2 regions of the Variovorax xiamenensis genome follow, and region 2 is predicted to be linked to the other one. Evidence: riboswitches for the same ligand, from Rfam matches in the RefSeq annotation. Region 2 holds a riboswitch; the other holds the start of a gene.
The links. Region 2 has a riboswitch for thiamine pyrophosphate ahead of thiC (phosphomethylpyrimidine synthase ThiC). Riboswitches for the same ligand answer to the same signal wherever they lie in the genome.
Positions count from the first base shown of each region.

Region 1: another riboswitch for thiamine pyrophosphate. It lies ahead of SFB74_RS15045 (purine-cytosine permease family protein); the one in region 2 lies ahead of thiC (phosphomethylpyrimidine synthase ThiC).

Region 1 covers NZ_CP139038.1:3,303,709-3,307,115, reverse strand. The annotation lists gene SFB74_RS15050 (hypothetical protein) at 1-812, opposite strand, end outside; TPP riboswitch at 1,191-1,293, shown strand; gene SFB74_RS15045 (purine-cytosine permease family protein) at 1,370-2,716, shown strand; gene thiD (bifunctional hydroxymethylpyrimidine kinase/phosphomethylpyrimidine kinase) at 2,661-3,407, opposite strand, start outside.
Region 2 covers NZ_CP139038.1:6,424,788-6,428,194, forward strand. The annotation lists gene SFB74_RS29475 (hybrid sensor histidine kinase/response regulator) at 1-707, shown strand, start outside; gene SFB74_RS29480 (YchJ family protein) at 778-1,197, shown strand; TPP riboswitch at 1,239-1,344, shown strand; gene thiC (phosphomethylpyrimidine synthase ThiC) at 1,436-3,319, shown strand; gene SFB74_RS29490 (YgjP-like metallopeptidase domain-containing protein) at 3,386-3,407, opposite strand, start outside.

The DNA of each region.
Region 1 (3,407 bases), 3.1 Mb from region 2:
GTCAGGTAATAGAAGAAGGTCAGTCCGATCGGGTTTGTCCGGAAGATCCCATCTTCCGCATCCATGTAGAGCATGGCTGGTGCGGGCGAGATGGAGGCCGACGGGGCCACCATCAGTCGTGCACCGTCACGAGACACTGCCAGGAAGGGCCCCCCGTGGCAACAACTGGGCAGTGGCTCCGAGAACTTGAGAGTCTTCAGGTCGAAGAATCCCAGGCCATGCCATGTCGTACCGCCCGTTGGCATCCATAGCTTGCCATCTTTGGTGATGGCAAGGCTCCCTTCCGTGACGTTACCTTCGTCCCCGACACCAAAGGTAGACAAGTGGCTGCTCTTCACGCTGAAAGTGGCCAGGTCAATCAGATGAACGTGATTGCTGGCATCGGTTGCGGCCAGAACGCTTGAATCCGGTGCCAATGCAATGTCACGCAAGCCGGGAATCGAAAGCGAGGAACTCGACCAGGAGACGCCATCCGAGCGAAACCGAACAATGGCGCTCAGTCCGACTGCCCAAAAAGTGCTTGAGTATGAGGCGTAGATATCGCCATGGACTGCGTCGTACACCATGGTTCTGGGAATACCGAAGCCACTGGTGTCCAACGTTGCGTAGGGCCGCGCATCACCGCCACGCATCGTCTGCTCGAACACCGCGGCGACGTCTGCGCCTCGCGTTTGCAGGGCGGCAATTCCCCCCTGCGAGTCTGCTTGAGCAATCCCCAGTCCTTCGGACTGAGGGTCCGCCTTCGAATTTGTGCCCTGATTCGTGGCAAGAGCACTGGTCGGCGGCGAGGACAGCGACGAGCCACCAGTCAAGTCGGCGGAACCTCCTCCGCTGCCCCCACAAGAGACCAACGCAGCCGTCAGCAACGCCAGGCTCACCCTCCAGATAGGCTCTCCCATTCCGCACCCCTCACATTCATTGTGAAAATTCTTGTCGACGGTGACTCTTCATGCGCCAAAGCGATCATGCCGCCCATCGTTGGTGCCGCGTATTCTGCATGATGGACTTCCTAAACGCGTACTTTCCTGTCAATACGGGAACATTCGCAACACATCCGCGTGGGTTCCCGCGGTTCTTCTTCGGAGTGCAGTGCTGCACTGCAACACTCAAGAAGAAGATGAGGCGCGAACCACACGTCCGGGCTCAAAAAGTTCTCGCTAATGGGCTCTGGCCGCAGAAAGCGTAAAATTTCCGCTCGCTAGGGGTGCTGAGCCGGTTTCACGGCTTCGCTGAGAAAGTCCCTTTGAACCTGATTGAGGTAATCCTCGCGCAGGGAAGCTGGTCCGGTGGCCTCTCACGCCTTCTCGCGTGAAAGCCGCGCCACTGGGGCCTCGCCCACCTGCCAAACCTTTTGCACTGGAGCAAACGGATGGCACATGACAACAACGACAGCGCCGGCAGCGCAGCCGTCTCCAACGAAGCGCTGACGCCGCTTTCCGCCTCGCAGCGAGTATTTGGCTGGCACGACCACGCCTCGCTCTGGTTCAGCCTCGGCGTGGGCCTGCTGGTGATGCAGATCGGAGCCTATCTCGTGCCGGCGGTGGGCACGCGCGACGCGGCGATTGCGATCGTGCTCGGCTCATGCATCGGCACGGGCCTGCTGGCCTGGACGGCACGGTTGGGCTGCCAGAGCGGCCTGGCGAGCGCAGGCCTGATGCATGCCACCTACGGCAGCGCCTTCGCGCGGCTGCCGGTGCTGCTCAACATCGTGCAGCTGGTGGGCTGGACCACTTTCGAGCTCGTCGTGATGCGCGAAGGCACCCAGGCCATCGGCCAGACGATCGTGGGCCCGGCACTGGGCGACTTCTGGGGCGGCGTGCTGACCACGCTGCTGTGGGGCGCGGTGCTGCTGGCACTGCTCGCGGGCTCGATGGTGAAGCTGGTGCGGCGCTTCGTGAGCCGTTTCGGCCTCCCGCTGGTGGTGCTTTCGCTGCTCTGGCTCACGTGGCAGTTCGCGACGCAGTTGCAGGCCAAGGGGCTGGATGCCTTCTGGGCACGCCCGGGCGACGGCACGATGGGCATGTTCAGCGCGCTCGACCTGGTGATCGCGATGCCGGTGTCGTGGCTGCCGCTGGTCGCCGATTACGCTCGGCACGGCAAGCGCAGCACTGGCGGGCTCGGCGGCGCGTTCGGCGGTACATGGATCGGCTATGCGGTGGCGAACGTCTGGTGCTACGCGCTGGGCGTGATGGTGGTGAGCGTGGCCGAGCCGGGCACGGGCCTCGTCACCGCGCTGCTGCTGGCACAGGGCGGCCTCGTGGCGCTGGGACTGATCCTGATCGACGAGCTCGACAACGCGTATGGCGACGTCTACTCGGGCTCGGTCTCCACGCACAGCCTGCTGCCGCGCTGGAGCGTGAAGCGTTGGGGGCTGTTGCTTGCGGCGCTGTGCATCGCACTGGCTCTGGTGCTGCCGATGCACACGCTGGAGCCCTTCCTGCTGCTGTTGAGTTCGGTGTTCGTGCCACTGTACGGCGTGATCATCGGCCGGCTCGGCAGCGGCGAGGCGGTGTCGCCGCAAGGCGCGCGGCGCAAGATCGACTTCGGCGCGGCGCTGATCTGGGTCGCGGGCATCGCGGCCTACCACGCGCTCGCGAAGTGGGCGCCGCAATTCGGCTCCGCGCTGCCGACGCTGGCCGCGACCTTCGTGCTCGCCTGGCTCAGCCGGCCTTCAGCGCAACGCGGTGCGTCGGCACTGGCGCAAAGCCGTGGTTGAGGGGGCCATGACCCGCGCCGATCTTCACGTTCGCACCCGCGGCCATCGCGCCGAGGATGTAGGCGCGCGCCCGTTCGACCGCTTCGGGCAGCGTCGCGCCCAATGCGAGGTGCGCGGCAATGGCGGACGACAGCGTGCAGCCCGTGCCGTGCAGGTTGCGGCTCTCTATGCGGGCGGAAGCCAGCCGCGTGCGCTCGCCACTGGCCTGCAGCAGCACATCGACCACTTCGTTGCCCGGCAGGTGGCCGCCCTTGAGCAGCACGGCCTTCGCGCCGAGCGCAAGCAGTTCGTCGGCAGCGCCGTCGAGCGCATCGATGCCTTCGATGGCATGGCCGACCAGCAAGGCCGCTTCGTCGAGATTGGGCGTGACGACCACGGCACGCGGGAACAGCTCTCGCACCAGCACCTGCACCGTCTCGGCCGCGATCAGGCGGTCGCCGCTGGTGGCGACCATCACGGGGTCGAGCACCACGTTCTTCAGCTGGTAGCGGTCGATGGCCCAGGCCACCACCTCGACCACCTCGGGCGCATGCAGCATGCCGAGCTTGACGGCGTCGACGCCGATGTCTTCGACCACGGCCTGGATCTGCGCCTTGAGGAAGTCGGACGGCACCCCGTGGATGCCCGAGACGCCCAGCGTGTTCTGTGCGGTGAGCGCGGTGATGGCCGTCATGCCGTAGCAGCCCAGGGC
Region 2 (3,407 bases):
CCGTCTTCGTCTTCGCGCGCCGGTTGCACCGTTCGCCCGAAGGCGTGCCGGCATGGCGCATCGAGGTGCGCGACTCGGGCGTGGGCATCGAGGCGCGGCACCAGGCGCATGTGTTCGAGGAGTTCTTCCAGGTCGACAACCCGGGTCGCGACCGCAGCCGCGGGCTCGGGCTGGGCCTGTCGCTGGTGGCGAGCATGGCGCAGGCAATGGGCTCGCGCATCGAGGTGCGTACCGCGCCGGGGCGCGGCAGCACCTTCTCGCTGGTGCTGGAGGAGGCAACGGTACCTACCGGTGCGTTCGGCCAGCAAGCCGGCGAAGAGACGATTGCCCCCGTCCCCGATGCGGTCCTGGCGCCGATCCGCATCCTCGTGCTGGACGACGAGGAGCCCGTGCGCGAAGCGATGCGCTCGCTGCTGTCGGGCTGGGGCCACGAGGTCGCGCTGGCCTCGAACCCGCGCGAAGCCCTGCAGCACGGCGGCGTGTTCGACCTGATGCTGAGCGACCTGCGGCTGGGCAGCGGCCTCTCGGGCCTCGCCGCGGCGCAGGCCCTGCAGGCAGTGGGCAAGGCGCGCAACGTGGTCATCCTCACAGGCGAGACCGCGCACTCGACGCGGACCGAGGTCGAGCGCGCTGGCTATGCGCTGATCTACAAGCCGGCGGACGCGCAGGCCCTGCAGGAGGCCATCGCCGCGAGCCGGCCCTCGTAGCCCGCTTCTGGCGGTCTCCGGGCTTGCCCTGTCGGCACCCGGGCCGCGAGGTGTTCCAATAGCGGTCTTCATGAGTGCCTCCGACCCCATCGCCGGGCCCTGCCCGTGCGGCCGAACCGACCGCCGCGACAAGCCCATCGCCCATGCCCTGTGCTGCGGCCGCTATCTCGACGATTTCGACAACACGCCCGCGCCCGACGCCGAATCACTGATGCGTTCGCGCTATTCGGCCTTCGTGCTGGAACGCGGCGAGTACCTGCTCGCCACCTGGCATGCATCGAAACGGCCGGCCTCCATCGAGTTCGAACCGGGCGTCAGGTGGCTGGGGCTGGACGTGCGTTCGCGCTCCGTGCTCGACGCGGACCATGCCGAGGTCGAGTTCGTGGCGCGCCAGCGCGGCCCCTCCGGCGCCGCCACGCGCCTGCACGAGCGCAGCCGCTTCGTGCGCGAAGACGGACGCTGGTACTACGTCGACGGCGACCTGCGGTAACAACCCGCGGGTTGACTCGCCGGGCCGGGGCTCGCACAATCGGCCCCGCTCCGGGGTGCACGCATGTGGCGTGCTGAGATGGCAAAGCTGCCGACCCGCGAACTTGATCCGGGTCATACCGGCGTAAGAAGAGCTGCACTCCCTGACTCCGGTCCGTCACTCCCCCTTCCGTGACGGGCATCCCGAAGTCCACCGAGCGATTGCGGAGCACCCTTTCCCTCAACAAGGAGTGCCTCCGATGAATGCCCCCGACAAGTTCACCTCGCTGCTCACGCTGACGCGCGAGCCCTTTCCCGCGTCGCACAAGTGCGTGATTCCGGGCAGCCGGCCCGACCTGTTCGTGCCCGTGCGAGACGTGCAGCTGACCAACGGCGAGACCGTGTCGCTCTACGACACCTCGGGCCCGTACACCGACCCGAAGGTCGAGATCGACGTGCGCCGCGGCCTGCCGGACGTGCGCGGCGCGTGGATCGCCGAGCGCAACGACACCGAGAGCTACGAGGGCCGCATGCACCATGCGCTGGACGACGGCGCGAAGAACGAAGACCGCGACGCCCAGCGCCTCGCCGAACTGCGCGCCGGCGCCTCGGCGCTGCAGCGCACGCCGCGCCGCGCGAAGTCGGGCGCCAACGTCACGCAGATGCACTACGCGCGCCGCGGCATCGTCACGCCCGAGATGGAGTACGTGGCCCTGCGCGAGAACGGCAAGCGCGAGTGGATGGCCGAATACCTCGCCAACGAAGAGCGCGCGAAGCGCGTGGCGGGCAACCCGATGGGCGCGAGCATTCCGCGCATCATCACGCCCGAGTTCGTGCGCGACGAAGTGGCGCGCGGCCGCGCGATCATTCCGGCCAACATCAACCACCCCGAAGTCGAGCCGATGGCCATCGGTCGCAACTTCAAGGTGAAGATCAACGCCAACATCGGCAACTCGGCCGTCACCTCGAGCATCGAGGAAGAGGTCGAGAAGCTGGTGTGGGCCATCCGCTGGGGCGCGGACAACGTGATGGATCTTTCCACCGGCAAGAACATCCACACCACGCGCGACTGGATCGTGCGCAACAGCCCCGTGCCGATCGGCACCGTGCCCATCTACCAGGCGCTCGAGAAGGTCGGCGGCGTGGCCGAGGACCTCACCTGGGAGATCTACCGCGACACGCTGATCGAGCAGGCCGAACAGGGCGTCGACTACTTCACCATTCACGCCGGCCTGCGCCTGCCGTTCATTCATCTCACGGCAAACCGCATGACGGGCATCGTGTCGCGCGGCGGCTCGATCATGGCCAAGTGGTGCATCGCGCATCACAAGGAGAGCTTCCTCTACACGCACTTCGAGGACATCTGCGACATCATGAAGGCCTACGACGTGAGCTTCTCGCTCGGCGACGGCCTGCGTCCCGGCTCGGGCGCCGACGCCAACGACGAGGCCCAGTTCGCCGAGCTGCGTACGCTGGGCGAGCTCACGCAGATCGCGTGGAAGCACGACGTGCAGACCATGATCGAGGGCCCGGGCCATGTGCCGATGCACATGATCCAGTCGAACATGGACGAGCAGTTGAAGCACTGCCACGAGGCGCCGTTCTACACGCTGGGGCCGCTGACCATCGACATCGCGCCGGGCTACGACCACATCGCCAGCGCGATCGGCGCGGCCATGATCGGCTGGGCCGGCACCGCGATGCTCTGCTACGTGACGCCGAAGGAGCACCTGGGGCTGCCCGACCGCGACGACGTGAAGCAGGGGATCATTGCCTACAAGATCGCCGCGCATGCAGCGGACGTGGCCAAGGGACACCCAGGAGCGCGCTCGCGCGACGACGCGCTGAGCAAGGCGCGCTTCGAGTTCCGCTGGCAGGACCAGTTCAACCTGGGCCTCGACCCCGACACGGCGCGCGAATTCCACGACGAGACCCTGCCGAAGGATTCGAGCAAGGTGGCGCACTTCTGCTCGATGTGCGGCCCCAAGTTCTGCTCGATGAAGATCACCCAGGAGGTGCGCGAATACGCCGCGAAGAAGGGCGTGGCCGAGGATCAGGCCATGAGCGAAGGCATGGAAGAGAAGTCGAAGGAGTTCATGGCAGGCGGGGGGGAGATGTACATCCCCATCAAGGCCGTGTCCTGAGGCTTCCGCCCGAGGCCGGGAGCACCGGCCTCGCCCACCTCGACGGCCTTGACGGCCTTGGCGGCCTCAGTTCCAGCGGGGAACCGCC